DNA from 3 places in the Pseudobutyrivibrio sp. C4 genome. Region 1 is predicted to be linked to each of the others. Evidence: predicted binding sites of a transcription regulator. Region 1 holds the regulator's gene; each other region holds the start of a gene.

Region 1 (7,855 bases):
TTTTGATCAATACGAGGAAGAACGTCTTGGAAAGGCTTCTTTCGGTTCAACAAAGAGCGGTATAGCTCCTTTCTACTCAGATAAATACGCAAAAATCGGTTATCAGGTTCAGGAGCTTTTTGATGATGAGCTTTTGAAGGAAAAGGTTGTTCGTACATGTGATCAGAAGAATGTTCTTCTTGAGCATTTATATCACAAGCCACTCCTTAATCCAGAGGAGCTCCTTGAGACATTACATGAATACCGCGATATGATTGCTCCTTATGTTTGCGATACATCAGCATTCCTTTGGAACGCACTTAAAGAAAATAAAACTATCCTTCTTGAAGGCCAGCTTGGTACTTTGAAGGATCCAGACCATGGTATTTACCCAATGGTTACATCTTCATCAACACTTGCTCCATACGGTTGCATCGGTGCTGGTATCCCAGCTCAGGAGTTAAAGCAGGTTGTTACAGTATGTAAGGCTTATTCATCAGCTGTTGGTGCAGGTGCATTTGTTTCTGAAATCTTCGGTGATGAAGCTGATGAGCTTAGACGTCGCGGTGGCGATGGCGGTGAGTTCGGTGCTACTACAGGTCGTCCACGTCGTATGGGATGGTTCGACTGTGTTGCTTCAAAGTACGGATGTAGAATGCAGGGAACAACAGATGTAGCATTTACAGTTGTTGATGTACTTGGATATCTTGATGAGATTCCTGTATGTGTTGGCTATGAAATCGATGGTGAGGTTACTACAGACTTCCCAGTTACTAGCAAGCTTGAAAAGGCTAAGCCAGTACTTAAGACGCTTCCAGGATGGAAGACAGATATTCGTGGAATTAAGAAATACGAAGATCTCCCAGAGAACTGCAGAAACTACATTGAGTTCATTGAGAAGGAAATTGGCTTTCCAATCACAATGGTTTCAAATGGTCCTGGAAGAGACGATATCATCTACAGATAATTATTTAGAAGCTGGAGCTTATGGCTCCGGCTTCTTTGTTTGTTAATACTTTTTTGTTATACTAAGTAAAGAATATTTTCTTGGAGGAAATGATGAAGAAGTTTATTTCAAAGAATTATAAAGGCATATTTCTTGTACTGGCCATTGTTTTGCTTATTGTGGTTTTGATTATTACTTTTAATTCTAAAAACCCAGCAAAAATGATACAAAACCTTGATGGCTCTGATGAACAGGCAGAAGTATTGGATGAAGCCAGCGAAATAGAAGATGAAGGCGATAATGTTATATTGCTTGATAATGAAGAAGTTTATAGCTTCCAGATGACTGATAGCAATAACATTCTATTAACCTTTGAAAGAGATGGAGAGGATTGGGTTTACACAGATGACCCTAGCATCGATATAAACGAAGATAGAATAGAAAAGCTGTTGAATTATATTACAGATGTTAGATTTGTAGACATCATTGCCAATGAGGATGAAGATGGAAATGGCGATGAATACGGCCTAAATCAGGATTCACCTGTGTACATTATTAAGGATGCAAACGGCTATTCAACATTTATTTCGTTAGGTAAAACTGATGAAGAAACAGGACAGATTTATTTTGCATTGAATTATGATTTTTCTACTGTTTATGTAAATAGTGGAAAATTAGCAGGTGTTAATAAATATGCAATCGAAGATTTAATACAGTAACAGTTTAAAAAAGCCTATTTATACATAGTTTACATATTTTTATAGCTGTGTTATTATATATCGGTACGAAATTTACTGTAACTCAGGTTTTGGACACTCCGACCTTTTCCTTAGTTACGGCATATTAAAAGTTTTTAGGAGGTAGTTAAAATGATTACAAAAGAGAAGAAGCAGGCAATTATCAATGAGTATGCTAGAACAGCTGGTGACACAGGTTCTCCAGAGGTTCAGATTGCTGTTCTTACAGCTCGTATTTCTGAGCTCACAGAGCACCTTAAGGCTAACCCAGGTGACCATCATTCACGTCGTGGTATGATGAAGATGGTTGGTAAGAGAAGAAACCTTCTTGCATACCTTAAGAATACTGACATTGAGAGATATCGTTCAATCATTGAGCGTCTTGGCTTAAGAAAGTAATCTATAAGAGCGGAGTATTGCTTACTCCGCTCATTTTCTTATTTGTTTTTCGATTTCAAGCAAGATCCGAAGCCACTGAATTAGGAGAGTATAACTCTTCGTTTTCAGTAGTTTCGGGTTGATGCTTAAATAATAAAATATTTGAAGGAGAAAACCATGAAGACATTTACAATGGATTTGGCTGGTAGAACACTTCGTGTTGATATCGGCAGAGTTGCTGCACAGGCTAATGGAGCAGCATTTATTCAGTATGGTGAGACTACAGTTCTTTCAACTGCAACTGCATCAGACAAGCCTAGGGATGGTATCGATTTCTTCCCACTCTCTGTTGAGTTTGAAGAAAAGACATACGCTGTTGGTAAAATCCCTGGTGGTTTCAATAAGAGAGAGGGTAAGGCATCTGAGAACTCAGTTCTTACATCTCGTGTTATCGATAGACCTATGCGTCCACTTTTCCCAAAGGACTATCGTAATGACGTAACACTTAACAACATGGTTATGGCAGTAGATCCACAGTGCCGTCCTGAGCTTGTTGCTATGCTCGGTGCAGCTATTGCTACATGTATTTCAGATATCCCATTTGATGGCCCTTGCGCTATGACACAGATGGGTATGATCGATGGAGAGTTTATCGTAAACCCTTCACAGGAGCAGTGGGATAAGGGTGACCTTAAGCTTACAGTTGCTTCTACAAGAGAAAAGGTTATCATGATTGAAGCTGGCGCAAACATCATCCCAGAGGACAAGATGATTGAAGCTATCTACAAGTGTCATGATGTTAACCAGACAGTTATCGCATTCATCGATGAGATGGTTAAGGAATGCGGTAAGCCAAAGCATGAGTACACATCATGCGCAATTCCTGAGGAGCTCTTCGCAAAGATGAAGGAAATCGTTACTCCTGAGGAGATGGAAGGTGCTGTATTCACAGACGAGAAGCAGGTTCGTGAGGAGAATATCCGTCAGATCACTGAGCGTCTTGAAGAAGCATTTGCTGATAACGAAGAATGGCTTGCTGTTCTTGGTGAGGCAATTTACCAGTACGAGAAAAAGACAGTACGTAAGATGATTCTTAAGGATCACAAGCGTCCAGATGGTCGTGAGATCACACAGATTCGTCCACTTGCTGCAGAAGTAGATATTATTCCACGTGTTCACGGTTCATCTATGTTCACTCGTGGACAAACACAGATTTGCGACGTTGTAACTCTTGCTCCTCTTTCAGAGGCTCAGAAGATTGACGGTCTTGATGCTTTCGTTACTGAGAAGAGATACATGCATCACTATAACTTCCCTGCATACTCAGTAGGTGAGACAAAGCCTTCTAGAGGACCAGGACGTAGAGAAATTGGACACGGTGCACTTGCAGAGAGAGCACTTCTTCCAGTACTTCCTACACCAGAAGAATTCCCATATGCAATCCGTGCTGTATCTGAGACATTCGAGTCAAACGGTTCTACATCAATGGCTTCAACATGTGCTTCATGTATGTCACTTATGGCAGCTGGTGTACCTATCAAGGCTATGGTTGCTGGTATTTCTTGTGGTCTTGTTACAGGCGATACAGATGACGATTTCGTTCTTCTTACAGATATCCAGGGTCTTGAAGATTTCTTCGGCGATATGGACTTCAAGGTTACAGGTACAAAAGAAGGTATCACAGCTATCCAGATGGATATCAAGATTCACGGTCTTACACGTCCAATCGTTGAGGGTGCTATCGCTCGTTGCCGTGAGGCTAGATTCTTCATCATGGACAACTGCATGAGCAAGGCAATCGCTGAGCCACGTAAGGAAGTTGGCGAGTATGCTCCAAAGATTATCCAGCTTTCAATTGATCCAGAGAAGATTGGTGATGTTGTAGGACAGCGTGGAAAGACAATCAACGAAATCATTGCTAGATGTGATGTTAAGATTGATATTACAGATGACGGAAACGTTTCAATCTGTGGTACAGATGCTGCAAAGATGGATGAGGCTAAGAGAATGATCGAAATCATTACAACTGATTTCGAACAGGGTCAGATCCTTACAGGTAAGGTTGTAAGCATCAAAGAATTCGGTGCATTTATCGAGTTCGCTCCAGGCAAGGAAGGAATGGTTCACATTTCTAAGATTGCTAAGGAAAGAATTGACAGAGTAGAAGATGTTCTTACTCTTGGTGATACTGTTAAGGTTGTATGCCTTGGCAAGGACAAGATGGGACGCATCAGCTTCTCTATTAAGGATGTTCAGTAAAATTAGATTTTATTTGGCGCCTGACATTAGTCAGGCGCATTTTTTAAGGAAAAACTATGTTACTTAATGTTTCGCATATTTTTAAATCATTTGGTGAAGATGGCATTATAAAAGATGCCACTTTTACAGTAGATGAGGGTTCTAAAGTAGCTATCGTTGGTAACAACGGAACAGGAAAATCTACCCTATTAAAAATAATAGTTGGAGATTTACCAGCGGACAGTGGTGAAGTTACTCTTAAAAAAGATGCTACTATGGGCTATTTAGCTCAGTATCAGGAAGATTCTTTCGGTAGTAGCATTTTAGATACAGTACTTAGTGCACGTGAAGATTTGCTTTCCATGGAAAAACGTCTTTCAGACATGGAAATGGAGATGTCAAATCTTGATAGTAAAGATGCTGCGACATTTATGGAAAGTTATCACAAGTTACAGCATCAATTTGATTTATTAGGTGGATATACATTCCGTTCGGAAGCTGTAGGCATATTAAAAGGCCTTGGTTTTGAAGGGGATGATTTAAATAAAAGCATGAATGAGCTTTCTGGTGGTCAGAAGACACGAGTTAGTTTGGGACGTCTTCTTGCATCATCGCCAGATTTGCTCTTATTAGACGAGCCTATAAACCATTTGGATTTGAATTCAATCGTGTGGTTGGAAGGATATTTATCTTCATATAAAGGCGCAGTTGTAATTGTTGCTCATGATCGATATTTCCTTGATAGAATTGTAGATCATGTTGTTGATTTATCCTACGGACGCACTAGTGTATATACAGGAAATTATACAGCTTTTTCTGAGCAAAAGGCTTTATATCAGCTCACATATGAGCGCAGCTATGAAAAGCAGCAAAAGGAAATAGAACACCAGAAAGCTGTTATTGAAAAGCTTCAATCCTTCAACAGGGAAAAATCCATTAAAAGAGCGGAAAGCAGAAAGAAAATGCTTGATAAGATCGATATTATGGATGCCCCTGATAAGGATATGCCTAGAATGCGACTTACCCTTGAGGTGGAAAAGGAAAGTGGGAAGGATGTTTTAGATTTTTCTCATGTGACAAAATCGTATGATGATAAAAATATCTTTACAGACTTATCCTTTGAGGTTCATAAAGGGGATAGAATTGCCATTTTAGGTGATAATGGTACAGGAAAGACTACAATCCTTAAGTGTATCAATGGTCTCACGGATTTTGAATCAGGAGAGATTCGCTTTGGGGCAAATGTTACTGTAGGATATTATGACCAGGAGCAGCAAGGACTTACTGAGTCAAACACTATCTTCAGTGAGCTTCATGATGCTTATCCATATCTTACAGAGACTCAGGTTAGAAACACATTAGCTGCATTTATGTTTACAGAGGATGATGTTTTTAAACGCATTAGCGAGTTATCCGGTGGAGAGCGAGGTCGTGTTTCTCTTGCAAAGCTTATGCTTTCTAAGTCTAATCTTTTAATCCTTGATGAGCCTACAAACCATCTTGATATGGATTCGAAAGAAATGCTTGAGGAAGCACTTAACGAATATGATGGAACTTTGCTTTATGTAAGTCACGATAGATATTTTGTTAACCGTACTGCAAATATGATTCTTGAACTTTCAGATGGTCATTTTACAAAGTACCTTGGCAATTACGATGATTATATTGCAAAGAAGGAACAACTTTCTGCAGCAAATGTTGTTTCAACCCAGGAATCTGTAGCAGATTCTAACGCTACAGCTGCAAAACTTGATTTTAAAGAACAAAAGAGAATTGAAGCAGAAAAGAGAAAGCTTCAAAACAAAATCTCAAAAATCGAAGAAGAGATAGAAAAACTAGAAGAAAAAAAGGCAAAGATTCAAGACGAATTCTTAAAGCCAGAGAATATGACAAATTCTGCAAAGCTCAACGAATTAACTGCAGAACAGAATGAAATAGATTTAAAATTGGAAGATTTATATTCTCAGTGGGAGGAGTTAAGTTTATCTTAAGCATTTATTAAGTCTTTGTTAAAATCTTGACATAGTTTTTGTGTGATTTTATAATTAAGATTGAAAATTGTAATTAGGAGGTATATGGTTTGGATAAACAGATTTCACAAGCAGTCATCAGAAGACTTCCTAGGTACTACAGATATTTGGGCGAACTTTTAGACGATGGTGTTGAAAGAATTTCATCAAATGATTTAAGTAAGAGAATGCATGTTACAGCATCTCAGATTAGACAGGATCTTAACAACTTTGGTGGTTTTGGCCAGCAGGGTTATGGATATAATGTTGCATATTTACATGATGAAATCGGAAATATCTTGGGAGTTAACGAAACACATAATGTTATCGTTATTGGCGCTGGTAACTTAGGCCAGGCTATTGCAGGTTATGTTAAATTTGAGCGTGTAGGCTTCAAAATTATTGGATTATTCGATGTTAATCCTGAGCTTAAAGGAAAGTTGGTTAGAGACATTCCTGTTCAGATGCTTGATGAGCTTCCAGAATTCATTAAACATAATGATGTTGAGATTGCAGCTTTGACATTGCCAAAGTCAAACGCCAGATCTACAGCTTTAAAGCTTGTTTCTCTTGGTGTTCATGCAATTTGGAACTTTGCTCACGTTGATTTAGATGATATTCCTGATGTTATTATAGAGAATGTTCATTTATCAGATAGTTTGATGCAACTTTCTTATAACATTACTCAACAGAAGTAGGTGAATGTATATGGCGGACAGGGATTTTACAACTGCCATTTCCAAAATCAAGGTTCCTATGCTTATTTTGGATCAGAAATGGCATAGACTTTTTGCTTTAGGTGGAAAGCCAGAACAGGTTAAAGAGCTTGAAAAGCAGGAAAATGACTTACTGAAACGTGAGGCTGAGCTTAAAAAGGAACTTAAGGACCTTAAGAAGGTCAAAGAAAACTTGATGGCTTCAGTCATGTCCAATATGGAAGGAACTTCAGATTTAGTTTCTAAGAAGTTGGATGATGATAAAAGACTTTTGGAGGAATGCAAAGAACGTATTCAGTCAAATGAAGACGAGCTTAGCGAACTTCCACAGCAGACAGATGATGTTAATCGAGAATTGATGTTGGCTACTATGGATTATTGCTATGATAAACTCCGCACTAATTCTACAGAAGCCGAGGAAATCACTAACTGGATTAAGGATGTAAGGGTTCAGCTTAAGAAAAACGTTATTCGTAAGCATAATCGTGAGATTAACAATAAAGAGATTTATTCATATATGCATGATGTTTTTGGTATGGAAGTGCTAAATCTGTTTGATATGCAGAATGGAGATTTCTATATCGGAACAATCGATGACAAGGGCGATTCTGTTAAAACACCTGCTGACAAGCAGGATGAAAACGACAAAACAGACTTATCAGATATTCAGCTTGAAGAAGTTGATTTGGATGCCGTTTCCAAAGAATCAAAAGAAGATACAGAGGAAGCAGAGTCTTCCACAGACGAATAGAATTCACTGTTTTTTAAAAGACTAAACACCATAATGTTTAGTCTTTTTCTTATATATATGGTATCATTATTAGTGTGATAATTTACGTATTTCGAGAAAGG
Region 2 (7,855 bases), on a different contig from region 1:
GTGCAAGATTTCCCTTGAGAACTGCAAGACCACCTGTCTTTGTATATGGATTGTCCACAGGTCTGATAACCTCTGGATTTCTATTTACTGCATTTGCAATATTCTCACCAACTGTCTTTCCTGTAACAGTCATGCAATCTGTGTTAAGCAAGCCTATATCTGCAAGCTCCTTCATAACTGCCCATACGCCGCCAGCCTCATTAAGGTCTTCCATGTAAGTAGGACCTGCTGGTGCAAGGTGACAAAGGTTTGGTGTCTTTTCAGAAATAGGATTTGCGAATTCGATATCAAAATCAAATCCGATTTCGTGAGCGATTGCTGGCAAATGAAGCATCGAGTTTGTTGAGCATCCAAGTGCCATATCTACTGTAAGGGCATTGAGGATTGCATCCTTTGTCATAATCTGACGAGCTGTAATACCCTTGTTATACATATCCATAACAGCCATACCAGCATGCTTTGCAAGACGAATTCTTTCTGAATATACTGCTGGGATAGTGCCGTTTCCTCTAAGTCCCATTCCAAGTGCCTCAGTAAGACAGTTCATGGAATTGGCTGTGTACATACCTGAGCAGCTTCCGCATGTTGGGCAAACATTCTCAACGAAGTTTTCTACCTCTTCCTCTGTCATGTTGCCAGCGGCATGTGCGCCAACTGCCTCAAACATAGAAGAAAGGGAACGCTTCTGACCTTCTACATGACCTGCAAGCATTGGACCACCTGAAACAAATACAGTTGGTAAATCAAGTCGAGCTGCTGCCATAAGAAGTCCTGGAACGTTCTTATCACAGTTTGGCACCATAACAAGTGCATCAAACTGATGAGCAAGTGCCATACACTCTGTGGAATCAGCAATTAAATCTCTGGTAACAAGGGAATACTTCATTCCGATGTGTCCCATTGCAATACCATCACAAACTGCGATAGCTGGGAAAACCACTGGAACACCGCCTGCCTCAGCAACTCCAAGCTTTACGGCATCCACAATCTTGTCAATATTCATATGGCCTGGCACGATTTCGTTGTACGAAGATACGATACCAACCATTGGCTTTTTCATTTCTTCTGGAGTAAATCCCAATGCATTAAATAATGATCTGGCTGGCGCCTGCTGCATACCAGCTCTTGCGTTATCACTTCTCATATTTACAACTCCTTTACAATTAAATCACCCATCTCCACGGTACCCACGCGAGTTACGGCTGAGCCGTCGCGAGGCATAATGTCGATTGTGCGGTAGCCAGCCTTAAGTACCTTCTTTACGGCATTTTCGATTGCATCTGCCTCAGCATCTAAGTCAAAGCTGTAGCGAAGCATCATTGCTGCCGAAAGGATTGTGGCTATCGGATTTGCGATACCCTGGCCTGCAATATCAGGTGCGCTTCCGCCAGATGGCTCGTACAATCCAAATTTTGTATCGTTAAGGGAAGCAGATGAAAGCATTCCAATTGAACCGGTAACCATAGATGCTTCATCTGAAAGAATATCCCCAAACATATTCTCTGTAAGGATTACATCAAACTGACCTGGATCCTTGACAAGCTGCATTGCGCAATTGTCTACAAGCATGTGCTCGTAGGAAACCTCAGGATAATCTGCTGCAACCTCTTCTACTATCTTTCTCCATAGTCTAGAGCTATCAAGTACATTAGCTTTATCAACTGATGTAACTTTCTTTCTACGCTTCATTGCTATATCAAATCCACGCTTTGCAATTCTGCGAATTTCATTTTCTGAATAAGTAAGAGAATCTCTGGCAACAAGCTGACCGTTTTCTTCCTTTGTTTCACGCTTGCCAAAGTAAAGACCACCAGTAAGCTCACGCATAATCATCATGTCAAAACCATCGCCGATGATATCGTCCCTAAGTGGGCATGCCTCTTTCAATTCATCATATAAATATGCTGGTCTAAGATTTGCAAAAAGATTAAGACTTTTACGAAGCTTTAAAAGGCCGGCCTCTGGACGTTTGTCGGCTGGTAGCTTGTACCAAGGACTGGTAGATGTGTTGCCACCAATTGAACCCATTAACACTGCATCACTTGCAAGAGCTTTTTCTACTGCCTCATCTGTAAGTGGCACTCCTGTTGCGTCGATTGAGCAGCCTCCCATGAGGATTTCAGTATAGTTAAATGTGTGTCCATATTTAGCACCGATAGCATCAAGAACCTTTATTGCTTCAGTAACTATCTCCGGACCAATTCCGTCTCCCCTAATAACGCCAATGTTACATTTCATAGCTTTCTCCTAATTACCATTCTAATTAATAGTTACATTTTAGTACACTAAAGTGTGAAATTCAATTAAATTAAACCTCATTTTGATATCTTTGACAAAATAGCCCAAATACTTCTAAAATACATATGAAGTGTTTAGTAAACTTTACCACTTTAAAGTATGACATTCTACTATAAAATTCTTTTAGGAGATTTTTTATGAGTTCTAAAGATAAAATTCTAGAGCTGCTAGAGGCCAATAAATCAACATTTCTTTCAGGAGAAGCAATGGCTTCATCCCTTGGAATTTCAAGAAACGCCATCTGGAAAGCCATCAATGACCTTAGAAAAAACGGATATGAAATAGAAGCAGTAAGCAACAAGGGTTATAGACTTGCTGGGCAAAATGATATTCTCTCTTCTGCCGGCATAAGCTCATACCTTAAGGAAGATGTAGCTGACATTTACAAAGGAAATGACAGTCTGATTCACATCTACGACTCCATTCCATCTACCAATCGCAAGGCCAAGGAGCTTGCCATCACAGATTTAAAATATGGCACACTTGTTATTGCCAACGAACAAAGCGAGGGACGTGGCCGAGCAGACCACAGCTTTTATTCACCAAAAGGTGGATTGTACATGAGCGTGGTAATGACACCAGAGCATTTGCCAAGCACCGATTCAGATGAAATCACCACTTTCATTGGCAATGCCGTTTGCGATGCCATCGCATCTCTCACCGATGTAAAGCCTACACTAAAGCCAATCAACGACCTTTTCGTTGGAGATAAAAAAATTTGTGGAATCCTGACAGAAGCCGGAACTGAATTTGAAACTGGACGTCTCCAGTGGATTGTTATTGGAATCGGAATCAATTTTAACGCTGATATAAACGCATTTCCGGATGAGATAAAAAACAAAGCTACCAGCCTATTCTCCGATGGCAACATCACCATCACAAGAAATCAGCTAGTAGCAGAAATTCTAAACCGTATACTGAAATAATTTTACTGTGCAACTTCTATTTTGAAAGTTGCACTTTCTTTATCTGAACCATCTGTAAGTGTTAACACATCATCTACTAAGGTTACGTATTTTCCTGGCTGAGCCACGCTCTCTAGGCTTACCCCACTTTTATCTGCAAGTCCTTCCACTGTTTTAAAGGTCTGATTAGCGGCAGCGCCTTCACTTGCTTTTGTATCCTGGCAAAGGGTTACTGTTCCGTCAGAATTTGCTGTGATGTAAAGACCTGGCTTGTTTTCAGATTCGATTGAGACATATGACTCATTGGTAAAATCCGCCTTTCCGCTTCTAATCACCCAATCAAAATCCTTAGAGTCTCCTTCAACAAGATTAATTCCAATGGCAACATCCTTGTATGGATAATCGCTGTCTGCTGAAGAGCAAACAAATGGATTATGAGCAATTTTAACTCCGTCTATAGTAGAAATGGTGGATGTTTTGCCTGAAATTCCTGCTGCACTTTCCTCAAACAAATCTATACTTCCATCGTCATTAAACTGAAGCTCCACAACACAGGCAGTTCTTCTGAAGCCGCTTCCTGCTGGCAGCGAACCATTGTGATATACAAAATAAGTCTTGCCCTTAAAGTCAAATACCGCCATGTGATTAGTGTTTGATGTAGCAGTAGGATTCATAATTTTCTTAGTCTCGCTCCAATCACCGCTTAACAAATCGTCAGTAGTTGCATAGGCCATGCACTCTCTCCACTGATGTGCAAAGAACAGATAGTAATCGCCATAGTAATTGCCATTTTCATCAGATCTGCGATAAATCCAAGGTGCTTCTGTGTAGCTTTCCAATCCATCAGTGCGAATCACAACATCATCCTCTCCTGCTACCTTGCCGCTAGTAATCTTTCCATCACCATTAACATCCGTCACAGAAGTCATATCCTCATTAAGCTCACACACAAAAAACATGCCATTACCCCAAGCAAGATAACGATGCTCCACACCATCCTCATCTGTTTCAATCCAGGCTGTAGGATCGATATCGTTGAAGGTGCTGGTGTTTGGCTTTGTAACAGTGCTCTTCACAAGAGGAGCCCCTATATCAACAAAGGTACCAGTTGGCGAATCTGAAACCGCAACTCCAATACACTGCTTACCCGTCTTGTCCCAGCTGCAATAATATAAGTAGTATTTATTTTTTCCATCGGTAGGGTCTGTATGCTTCATCACCTGGGATGCCCATGCAGATGTGTCGTTGCTAGTCCAGCTAACATCTTCCATGGACATTACCACTCCCTCGCTGGTCCAATTCACCATATCTGTAGATGAATAGCACAAGTACTCAGGAATGTTATAAATAGATTTTCCAACCTCCTCATCTGTAGAATCATCATGGCCCGTGTACAGATACACTGTATCTCCATCCACAAGCACCGAAGGGTCGCCACCGTACACATAGTCCTCATTAGAAGATACTAAAGGATTTCCCCCATCCTCTTTCTCAAGCACAACTTCCTTAGGCGAGCCACAGCCCACAAGGCCCACAGCCGTCGTTGCAATCAGCACTGCAACCATCGCTTTTTTCTTCATGTAATTATCCCCCTAGTTGTTTTCGTTTAGTTTTCGTTAAACTATTTTATAATTATGTATAACATTAATATGTTCCACTTTCAATAGAAATAGACGTGAAATATTCAACAAAAAAAGGACTCCGCAATTAGCGAAGTCCCTGAAAATCAATGATTATTTATTTGAACGTCTCCAGATGTGCATCTTCTCTGCCTCAGCAATAAGCTCATCACGGAAGTCAGGATGTGCGATACCGATAATCTTTTCTGCACGCTCCCAAGCTGAAAGTCCCTTCAAGCAAACCTTACCATACTCTGTAACAAGGTAGTGTGTGTTTGAACGAGTATCTGTAACAATTGAGCCCTCAGCAAGTGTAGGACGAATACGGCTCTTTACTGTACCATCCTTTGTTGTGAATGTAGATGAAAGGCATACAAAGCTCTTTCCACCATTTGAAAGATAAGCACCAAGTACAAAATCAAGCTGTCCGCCTGCACCAGAAATGTGCTTTGTTCCAGCTGACTCAGCATTGATCTGACCAAATAAATCTACATCAACAGCGTTGTTGATAGAGATGAAGTTATCAAGTGCAGAAATCTGACGAATATCATTTGTATAATCAACAGGAGCACTCATAAGCTCTGGATTCTCATCCATGTAATCGTACATCTTCTTTGTACCAGCACCGAATGCATAAGTCTGACGGAATCTATCAATGTTCTTCTTAGAACCGTTAATCTTTCCAGCTTTTGCAATATCAACAAATGCATCAACATACATCTCTGTATGAACACCCAAATCTTTCAAGTCCGACTCAGCAATCATGGCGCCTACTGTATTTGGCATACCGCCAATACCAAGCTGTAAGCATGCACCGTTTGGAATTTCCTCAACGATAAGCTTAGCAACAGCTTTATCTACATCTGTAGGAGCAGCGCTGCCACCCATCTCAAGGATAGCTGGGTTATCGCCCTCTACAATAGCGTCTACCTTAGAGATATGAACTCCCTCTTCAAATCCACCAAGGCAACGTGGCATGTTTTTATTAACCTCTACAATAATGTGCTTTGACTTCTCAACTGCAGCCATAAGATGTGATGCATTAGGACCAAAGTTGAAATAGCCATGGTTGTCCATAGTTGTAGTCTGAATCATAAGAACATCATTTGGCTCAATATGATCTCTGTAGTATCTAGGAAGCTCAGAGTATCTGATTGGTGCATAATAAGAGCATCCTCTTGCAATAAGCTTTCTCTCAAGGCCACCCATATGCCATGAGTTCCAGCAGAAATGCTCACCTGCATCCTCACGCTCAAAAATTGCAGGCAACTTCATCAAAATACCACCACGTACCTTTACATCTCTAAGCTCATCAGTACGTGCAGCTAAAGCCTTATCCAAAGCATCTGGTGTGCCAGTACACCAGCCATAATCAACCCAATCCCCACTTTTTACTACTTTCACAGCCTCAGCTGCAGTAGTCAGCTTCTTCTTATACTCAGCCTGAAAATCCATAATAACCTCCGCTCGTTAAATTTTTATCAATTAACGTCATTTTACCACTATCATCCTACACAATCAATCTAAATTTTGTGATATAATTAACATAGTAAATTTCATCAGGAGGTAACACTATGGCAAAACAAGAAATTGAAGTTGCTGGTGCTAAAAGGCAGATAAAGATTACCCCTTTTGAGCATCACACAAAATATCATGAGACAGATCAACAGGGAATCATCCACACATCCAATTATCTAAACTGGATTGAGGATGCCAGGATGAATCTTATGGAGCAGATGGGACTTTCATTTAAGCAGATGCTTGATATGGAAATCACTTCCCCTGTAATCTCTCATTCTATTGAATATAGAAGTCAGGTAAAATTTGATGAGACTATCGTGGTAGATACTAAGTTGGTTTCCTACGATGGTCACGAAATGGAAGTAGCTTATCGTATTTACGATAAGGTTACTGGAGAGGATCGTGCCGTAGCAAAAACTAGACACTGCTTTATGAATAAATCAGGAATCCCTATTTCTATGAAGAGGGCTTATCCTGAGCTTGATACAAAGTTCTTTGAATTTAAATAACAGATAATGAAAAACCTTCCTGCAAATACAGGAAGGTTTATTTTTTACATCCCCTTAGAACCAATTTCCATTAAAAGATTGATAAGCTCAATGTCTGATTCCTGAACTCTAAGGTTTGTTTCGATTTTTTCACCAGCTGGATCAGTGATTGCAATTTCAATAACTGAACCTGGTGTCATTGCTTTGTTTTTAGCTGCTCCGAAAAATGGAAGAAGCTTTGGATGATTTGCATTGAAAGTGGCTGCTGCACTTCTAACTCTAAATAAATCTGCTGGATTAAATGCCATGGTAATCTCCTTATATCATGTATTTTCTGAGAAGCTTTTTTAGCTCCTCTTCTTTGATTGGTTTTTCGATGTAGTCGCTGAAGCCAAAGCTTTCGTATTCTTCTCTAGCGCCTACAACTGCATTTGCTGTCTGCATGATAAGAGGTGTATCCTTGTTTGGATTGTTCTCTATGGTATCCATGATTTCCTTTAGCTGGAGGCCATCCATGCCAGGCATCAAATGATCAATGAATATAATATCATATTTTGTTCTTTTTATCTTCTCTATTGCTTCTGCTCCACTGATTGCTGTATCCACAGTGACATCAGTGTCGTTCAAAAGCATAGTGAATACCCTAAGATTTATAGCCACATCATCAACTACAAGTATTGCGCCAATCACATCAAATACTTCATGTCTGTCAGCCACACGTCTGTCGCCATTAGGTCCCATAGAGAATGTGCCACATGGTTCCACTGAGCATATCTCCTGTGGGATTACAACTGTAAATGACGTGCCCTTACCTAATTCTGATTCTACAGCTATCTGTCCATGCATCAAATCTACAAGCTGCTTAGTGATTGTAAGACCAAGACCGGTTCCCTCAATTTTGCTTTGCGCAAACTCTCCTACTCGCTTGAATGAATCAAACAAATATGGGATGCTCTCTTCTGCAACACCAATTCCCGTGTCACTTACCGTAATTATCAAAAGCAGTTTCCCTTCTGATATCTTT
Region 3 (7,855 bases), 230 kb from region 1:
TATTGCATATTATTAATAGCTTTTAGCTATCAATTGTGGTAAAATTGATAATAAGTAATGAAAATACAACAATTATATTGTGCAAAACAGAGAGAGGAGAACTATGACTCTAAATCAAATGATGTATTTTTATGAGGCCGCTAGATTACAGCATTTCAATCAGGCTGCAGAAAAGCTTCATATATCAGAACCATCCCTTAGCCGCTCAATAAATGCCCTTGAATCAGAGCTGGGAGTAGTCTTATTTGAAAGAACTGGACGCAACGTAGTTTTGACCAAAACAGGAGATATTTTTTACGAGCACGTTGATAGAATTCTAAATGAAATCAATTTGGCTGATCGAAAAATGCATCAATTGACAGGTTCAGGAGGGCATATTGATTTAGCATATGTGGCTCCTCTTGCTGGTTCGTTTATTCCGAATGTTTGTAGAGCTTTCCTATTAGAAGATAGAAATAGCGAAGTAACATTCAATTTCCATCAGGATATCACTTCTAAAAATATAGAAGGTTTAAAGTCAGGCAACTACGATATTATATTTGGTTCCTTTGTGAAGGATGAGCCAAATATTAAGTTTATTCCTATATTACAACAGGAACTGGTGGTTATTATTCCTAAGGGACATCCTCTGGAAGAAAACGATACCTTAGATGCATCAATTTTTGAAAAATACCCTGTTTTGGGATACACACGCAAATCAGGCTTAGGTCGTTTGACCAGGGACTTCTTTCTACAGAATAAGGTTGAGCCTAACTTTATCTGTGAATCACCTGACGAAAATGGTATAGCAGCCCTTGTTGCAGCTGACTTTGGAATAGCCCTTGTTGCGGATGTAGATAGTATTCACAGAAATGACGTTATAATAAAGAAGCTTTCCACAGAATATAGTCTTTCACACACTGTTTATATGGCGTACATGAAGGGGCGATATCAGATGCCTGCCGTAAAACGTATGATTGACTTCATATTGGTACATTCTATGCACTAATTAATTACAAAAAATGAATTGGATTTTGATATTAAAGCGGGATTATACTTTTCTTATAAAAAAGGAAAGCATGCCCGCTTTTCATCTTGACAGCTCTTATCACGTAAATTTTGTTTGTAAATAGGAGCATTCTATAATGAGAAATAAGTATCCACACATTTTTGAACCACTTACAATTCGTCGTATGACACTTAAGAATCGTATCATGATGACACCAATGGGAACTAACTACGGTGATCAGAATGGTGAGATGACATTTGTTCATATTGATTACTATGAGCAGAGAGCTAAGGGTGGTACAGGATTATTAATGGTTGAAAATGCTAGTGTCTTTTCACCACAGGGTTCTAATGGTACAACCCAGCTTCGAATTGATCATGACAATTTCATTCCACGTTTATATTACTTTACAGAGAGAATGCATAAGCATGGCGCTTGTGTAGGTATTCAGATTAACCACGCTGGTGCGTCAGCTGTTTCTGCTCGTACAGGAGAGCAGCCAGTTTCTGCATCAGATATCCCTTCAAAGGCAGGCGGAGAGATTCCACGTCCACTTGAGAAGGAAGAAATCTACAATATTGTAAAGAAGTATGGTGAGGCAGCAAAGCGTGCACAGACAGCCGGTTTTGACTGTGTTGAAATTCATGCTGGTCACTCATATCTTTTGAGCCAGTTCCTTTCACCTACTACTAACAAGCGTACAGATGAGTTTGGCGGATCACCAGAGAATCGCGCTAGATTTACAAAGCTTGTTGTAGAAGAAGTAAGAAAGCAGGTAGGACCATTCTTCCCAATTTTTGTCCGTATTAGTGCTGATGAGTTTGTTGAGGGAGGTAACACACTAGAGGACGCAATTGAGTATTTACAGTACTTCCAGGAAGAGGTAGACGTATTTGACGTTTCTGCTGGTCTTAATAGTTCTATTCAGTTCCAGATTGATGCAAACTATCTTCCAGATGGATGGCGTTCATACATGGCAAAGGCTGTTAAGGAAAAATATGGCAAGCCATGTGTAACAATGGGAAATATTCGTGATCCTAAGGTCGCTGAGGAAATTCTTGAAAGAGGAGATGCTGATATCATCGGTATGGGCCGTGGTCTTATCGCAGATCCTAATTGGGTAAATAAGGTAGAGTTCAACCGTGAGGATGAGCTTCGTAAGTGTATTTCATGTAACGTAGGTTGTGCAGGTCACAGAATTGGCCTTAACCTTCCAATTCGTTGTACAGTAAACCCAGCTGTTAACGCTAATGACGAATACTACAAGAGAAAGGTTAATAAGCCTTGCAACGTTGTAGTTATCGGTGGTGGTACAGCAGGTCTTGAAGCTGCTTGTACAGCTGCAGAGGTTGGATGTACAACATTCCTTCTTGAGAAGAAGGCAGAGCTTGGCGGTCTTTCTGTTCAGATTTCAAAGATTCCTGACAAGAAGAGACTTGCTGATTTCCCTAAGTACATGATTAACCGTGCTAGCAAATTAAGAAATCTCTTCATATTTAAGAACAACGATACTACAGTTGATCAGATTAAGAGCTTGAACCCAGATATCATCGTAAATGCTACAGGTTCAAACCCTACATTACCACCTATCAAGGGATTATTAGACCTTGTTGATAAGGATGATTCAAATGTAGCTACAGTTATTAAGATGATTGAGCGTCTTGATACATATCCAGAGGATATGACAGGTAAGAAGGTTGCTGTTGTTGGTGGCGGTGCCGTAGGTCTTGATGTTATGGAATACTTCACAGAAAGAGGTGCTGAAGTTACTATCATCGAGATGTTACCTATCATTGGTAACGGACTTGATCCAATCACAAAGTGCGATACAGCTGCAAAGATGGCTAAGTACAATGTTCGTCAGATGACAAATACAGCACTTCAGGAAGTATGCAACGACAAGTTTATCGTTAAGAATCCAGAAGGCGAAATCGAAAACATTGACTTTGATTTAGGATTCATCTGCCTTGGTATGCGCTCTAACACACCTATCATCGATGAGTTAAATACTGCATTTGAAGACACAAATGTTGAGATTTACAATATTGGTGATTCTAAGCGTGCTCGTCGTATTATCGAAGGTACAGAAGAAGGTCGTGATATTATCAAGGTTCTTGAGAGACATGATTTTCTTTAAGATTTAACTTCCTTATTAATTTAATCTAAAATTTATTTATCAGACAGAAGGAAAAAGTTGTTTCTTTCTGTCTGATTTTTTAGTATGATACTATTCAAAACAAGGTATCAAAGGGGAATAAGACATGGAACAGCTCAAAATGTTAAGAGAGCATCTTGCTCAGAACGACGAAATTATTCTTAATGCACTGCTTATGAGAAATGCCATTGTTGAGGAAATTATGGCATACAAAGAAGAGAATGGTTTACAGATTTTACAGCCAGAACAGGATGAAAAAAGAGACCGCTGGTTAGACAAGAGCTTGGAAGGGAAACGTCACGGCAAGGAAGTAAAGGACATATATAGTTCGATAGTTAAAAATGCCAAGCGTATTCAAGCTAGACACTTGTTCAATTACAATATTGTACTTATTGGATTTATGGGAGCAGGTAAAACTACAATCTCTGATTATTTGAGCACATGCTTTGCCATGGAAGTGGTAGAGATGGATCAGGTTATTTCTGATAGAGAGGGCATGTCTATTTCTGATATTTTTGAGGTATATGGAGAAGAGCACTTCAGAAATGCCGAGACAAACCTATTGAAGGAAATGCAGTCAAAGCGTAATGTTGTAATTTCATGTGGGGGTGGTACACCAATGCGTGATGTAAACGTCCAGGAGATGAAGAAGAATGGACGTGTTGTTCTTTTAACCGCAAAGCCAGAGACAATCCTTGAGAGAGTAAAGGATAGCCATGATAGACCTCTTATCGAAAATAATAAGAGTGTTGAATTTATAGAAGAGTTGATGCTTAAAAGAAGAGAGAAATATGTTGCTGCAGCTGATATCATAATTGAAACTGATGGTAAGTCAGAGTTGGAAATTTGCGAGGAACTTGTTAATTCTCTTTTAAAATTAGATAACGATTAAGAAAAAGCCTGAGGCCTATCTCAATGGATAAGCTTCAGGCTTTCTGTTTTTAAATACATAATATTCATGGAAGCCACAATCATTTAATAAGTCAGGTAGCTTATCAAAATCTGCAGCAACATCCTCGGGAGTATGTGCGTCGGCACCTAGTGTAATCATTTTACCGCCCAATTCTTTGTATCTTTTGATAATAGATGGAGCAGGATTGGGAGCACCCATTCCTTTTCTGAATGCGGCAGTGTTTACCTCCAATGCCTTATCTAGCTTTATAATTTGCTGAAGGATGGCATCAATGATTTCTGCATATGGTTGATGTGTGTTGTGCTTTGCCTCCTGGTTACGTGCATATCTAAATGCGTAATCCAAATGACCAACTGTATCAAAATTCGTAAATACGGTAATGTTTTCAAGAATGGATTCGTAATATCGGTTTAGCAAAGCGCTTTCTGTATCACGTTCCCAAAAACTGTCGAAGTATGGGTCCCATTTATCCACAAGGTGAGTACTTCCTATTATGAAGTCATATGGATGAGCATTAACAGCTTCATTGCATTTATCAGCAACATGTGGCTGAATGCCAACCTCTAGTCCATTCAATATGGTAAATTTATCAGTTGATTCCTGCTTTGCAAGTTTGTGCAAGGTAGGATAGTAGTTCTCTAAATCTAAATCGAAGAATCCAAACTGCTTAGGATAGTCGATATCCAAGTGGTCTGTAAAAGTAATACCTAGCAGGCCTTTTGCTTTTGCAGAGTTTATCATATCAATAGGAGAAGCGTCGGAGTCTCCTGAAAAATTACAGTGCATGTGATTGTCCCAAAACATTGTTGTAGCCTCCTTTGTATAAGTAACTAAATATTAATTGATGATACTGGCAGGCGCAAGAAATATTGTTTGAAAATACAAATAATATAAGTACATTGAGAAAATTTTAACAATATTTCAATTTGGGGTTGAATTATAGATTGATGTTGTATAAAATAAAGTGCATACGGGGCTCTTTGAGAGCTTCAAAGAAAATTTTAAAAGAATCTTTAGGAGGATTTAAAAATGGCAGTAAGAGTAGCAATCAACGGTTTTGGCCGTATCGGACGTCTTGCATTCCGTCAGATGTTCGGAGCAGAAGGTTACGAAGTAGTAGCAATCAACGACTTAACTAGCCCAAAGATGTTAGCACATCTTTTAAAGTATGATTCATCACAGGGAAAGTATGAGCATGCAGATGAGGTTTCTTGCACAGATGATTCAATCATCGTTTGCGGTAAGGAAATCAAGATCTATGCATTCCCAGATGCAAACAATTGCCCATGGGGTGACCTTAAGGTTGACGTAGTTCTTGAGTGCTCAGGATTCTACACATCAAAGGAAAAGGCACAGGCTCATATCAATGCAGGTGCTAGAAAGGTTGTTATCTCTGCACCAGCAGGAAACGATCTTCCTACAATCGTTTACAATACAAACCATGAGACACTTAAGGCTTCTGATACAATCATTTCAGCAGCTTCATGTACAACAAACTGCTTAGCACCAATGGCTGACGCACTTAACAAGTACGCTCCAATCCAGTCTGGTATCATGGTAACAATCCACGCTTACACAGGTGATCAGATGACACTTGATGGCCCACAGAGAAAGGGTGATCTTCGTCGTTCACGTGCAGCAGCAGTTAACATCGTTCCTAACTCAACAGGTGCAGCAAAGGCTATCGGTCTTGTTATCCCAGAGCTTAACGGAAAGCTTATCGGATCTGCTCAGCGTGTTCCTACACCAACAGGTTCTACAACAATCCTTACAGCAGTTGTAAACAAGAAGGACGTTACAGTTGAGGGTATCAACGCAGCTATGAAGGCAGCAGCTAACGAGTCATTCGGTTACAACGAGGATGAAATCGTTTCTTCAGATATCGTAGGTATGAGATTTGGTTCTCTCTTCGATGCTACACAGACAATGGTTTCTAAGGTTTCTGATGATCAGTACGAGGTACAGGTTGTTTCTTGGTATGATAACGAGAACAGCTACACATCACAGATGGTTCGTACAATCAAGTACTTCTCAGAGTTAGCTTAATTCGTTTTTACGAAATACGACTTTTAAAGGGTCCGGTCCTATTGGACCGAGCCCTTTTTTATTTTATATGGAGGATATAATTATGGCATTAAATAAGAAGACAGTAGATGACATTAATGTTAAGGGTCGTCGCGTACTTGTTCGTTGCGATTTCAACGTACCTCTTAAGGGTGGCGAAATCACAGATGATACACGTATCAAGGCAGCTCTTCCTACAATCAACAAGCTTATTGCTGATGGTGGAAAGGTTATTCTTTGCTCACATCTTGGAAAGGTAAAGAATGGTCCTAACGAGGGCGAGTCACTTGCTCCAGTTGCAAAGCGTCTTTCAGAGAAGCTTGGTAAGGAAGTAACATTCGTTTCTGATTACAACGTAACAGGCGAAGCTGCTACAAAGGCAGTTGAGGCTATGAAGGAAGGAGATGTAGTTCTTCTTCAGAATACTCGTTTCCGTGGCGAGGAAGAGACAAAGAACGGTGAGGCATTCTCTAAGGAGCTTGCTGATCTTGCAGATGATTATGTATGCGATGCTTTCGGTTCATCACACAGAGCTCACGCTTCTGTAGCTGGTGTTACAAAGTTCATCACAGCTAAGGGTGGTTCAAACGTAGTTGGATACCTTATGCAGAAGGAAATCGACTTCCTTGGCAACGCTGTTGAGAATCCTGTACGTCCATTCGTAGCAATTCTTGGTGGTGCAAAGGTAGCTGATAAGCTTAACGTTATCAACAACCTTCTTGAGAAGTGTGACACACTTATCATCGGTGGTGGTATGTCTTACACATTCCAGAAGGCTATGGGTTACGAAATCGGTAAGTCACTTTGCGACGATACAAAGCTTGATTACTGTAAGGAAATGCTTGAGAAGGCTAAGAGCATGGGTAAGGAAATTCTCCTTCCACTTGATGCTGTTACAATCGCAGGCTTCCCAGATCCAATCGATGCTCCAGTAGAGTGCGAGACATATGATACAGAGAACATGCCAGCTGACAGAGAGGGTTGCGATATCGGACCTAAGACAGTTGCTCTTTTCTCTGAGAAGGTTAAGACAGCTAAGACAGTTCTTTGGAACGGACCAATGGGTCTTTTCGAGAACCCAGCACTTGCTGTAGGTACAGAAGCAGTTGCTAAGGCACTTGCTGAGACAGATGCTACAACAATCATCGGTGGTGGTGATTCAGCTGCAGCTGTTAACCAGATGGGATTCGCTGACAAGATGAGCCACATCTCTACAGGTGGTGGAGCATCACTTGAGTTCCTTGAGGGTAAGGAGCTTCCTGGCGTTTACGCAGCAGACGACAAATAAATCGTAAAGGTAAATAAATCTTATTTATGTAGATTAAGAGAATTGAACAAGCTAGTAGACAACAAGCTCTTAGATCTTTTGCGCGAGACATTCTAGTCGAGCGAAAAGATACTAAGGCTTGTAGGCGTAACTGGCGAAGTTCTATTCTCGTAAAGGAGAGAAAAAATGGCAAGAAGAAGAATTATTGCCGGCAACTGGAAGATGAACATGACACCTTCTGAGGCTGTAAAGCTTGTTGCTGAGCTTAAGGATTTAGTAAAGAACGATGATGTAGACGTAGTATATTGCGTACCTGCAATCGATATCGTTCCTGTAGTAGAGGCTGTAAAGGGCACAAACGTAAACGTTGGTGCTGAGAACTTCTACATCGAGGATAAGGGTGCTTTCACAGGCGAGATTTCAGCTCCTATGCTTGTAGACGCTGGTGTTAAGTACGTTATCATGGGT

The links. The regulator Rex, encoded in region 1, represses fermentation and respiration genes when NADH is low (regulators of the CRP and FNR family bind a similar motif). The targets are predictions, from matches to a motif close to ATTGTTAANTANTTAACAAT.
Region 2: the regulator Rex is predicted to act here: its motif matches at 6,289-6,308, upstream of BMY66_RS06205 (butyryl-CoA:acetate CoA-transferase).
Region 3: the regulator Rex is predicted to act here: its motif matches at 4,955-4,974, upstream of gap (type I glyceraldehyde-3-phosphate dehydrogenase).

Annotation. Positions count from the first base shown of each region.
Region 1 covers NZ_FOHF01000001.1:430,878-438,732, reverse strand. Annotated here, with positions in the region: gene BMY66_RS02100 (adenylosuccinate synthase) at 1-946, shown strand, start outside; gene BMY66_RS02095 (DUF4340 domain-containing protein) at 1,039-1,644, shown strand; gene rpsO (30S ribosomal protein S15) at 1,795-2,061, shown strand; gene BMY66_RS02085 (polyribonucleotide nucleotidyltransferase) at 2,218-4,299, shown strand; gene BMY66_RS02080 (ABC-F family ATP-binding cassette domain-containing protein) at 4,356-6,269, shown strand; gene BMY66_RS02075 (redox-sensing transcriptional repressor Rex) at 6,359-6,985, shown strand; gene BMY66_RS02070 (hypothetical protein) at 6,996-7,754, shown strand.
Region 2 covers NZ_FOHF01000002.1:495,508-503,362, reverse strand. Annotated here, with positions in the region: gene ilvD (dihydroxy-acid dehydratase) at 1-1,144, opposite strand, end outside; gene leuB (3-isopropylmalate dehydrogenase) at 1,147-2,238, opposite strand; gene BMY66_RS06215 (biotin--[acetyl-CoA-carboxylase] ligase) at 2,436-3,224, shown strand; gene BMY66_RS06210 (family 43 glycosylhydrolase) at 3,227-4,783, opposite strand; gene BMY66_RS06205 (butyryl-CoA:acetate CoA-transferase) at 4,937-6,277, opposite strand; gene BMY66_RS06200 (acyl-CoA thioesterase) at 6,397-6,852, shown strand; gene BMY66_RS06195 (hypothetical protein) at 6,897-7,139, opposite strand; gene BMY66_RS06190 (hybrid sensor histidine kinase/response regulator) at 7,150-7,855, opposite strand, start outside.
Region 3 covers NZ_FOHF01000001.1:665,660-673,514, reverse strand. Annotated here, with positions in the region: gene BMY66_RS03175 (LysR family transcriptional regulator) at 104-988, shown strand; gene BMY66_RS03170 (oxidoreductase) at 1,125-3,125, shown strand; gene BMY66_RS03165 (shikimate kinase) at 3,250-4,035, shown strand; gene BMY66_RS03160 (histidinol-phosphatase HisJ family protein) at 4,051-4,860, opposite strand; gene gap (type I glyceraldehyde-3-phosphate dehydrogenase) at 5,086-6,102, shown strand; gene BMY66_RS03150 (phosphoglycerate kinase) at 6,185-7,408, shown strand; gene tpiA (triose-phosphate isomerase) at 7,574-7,855, shown strand, end outside.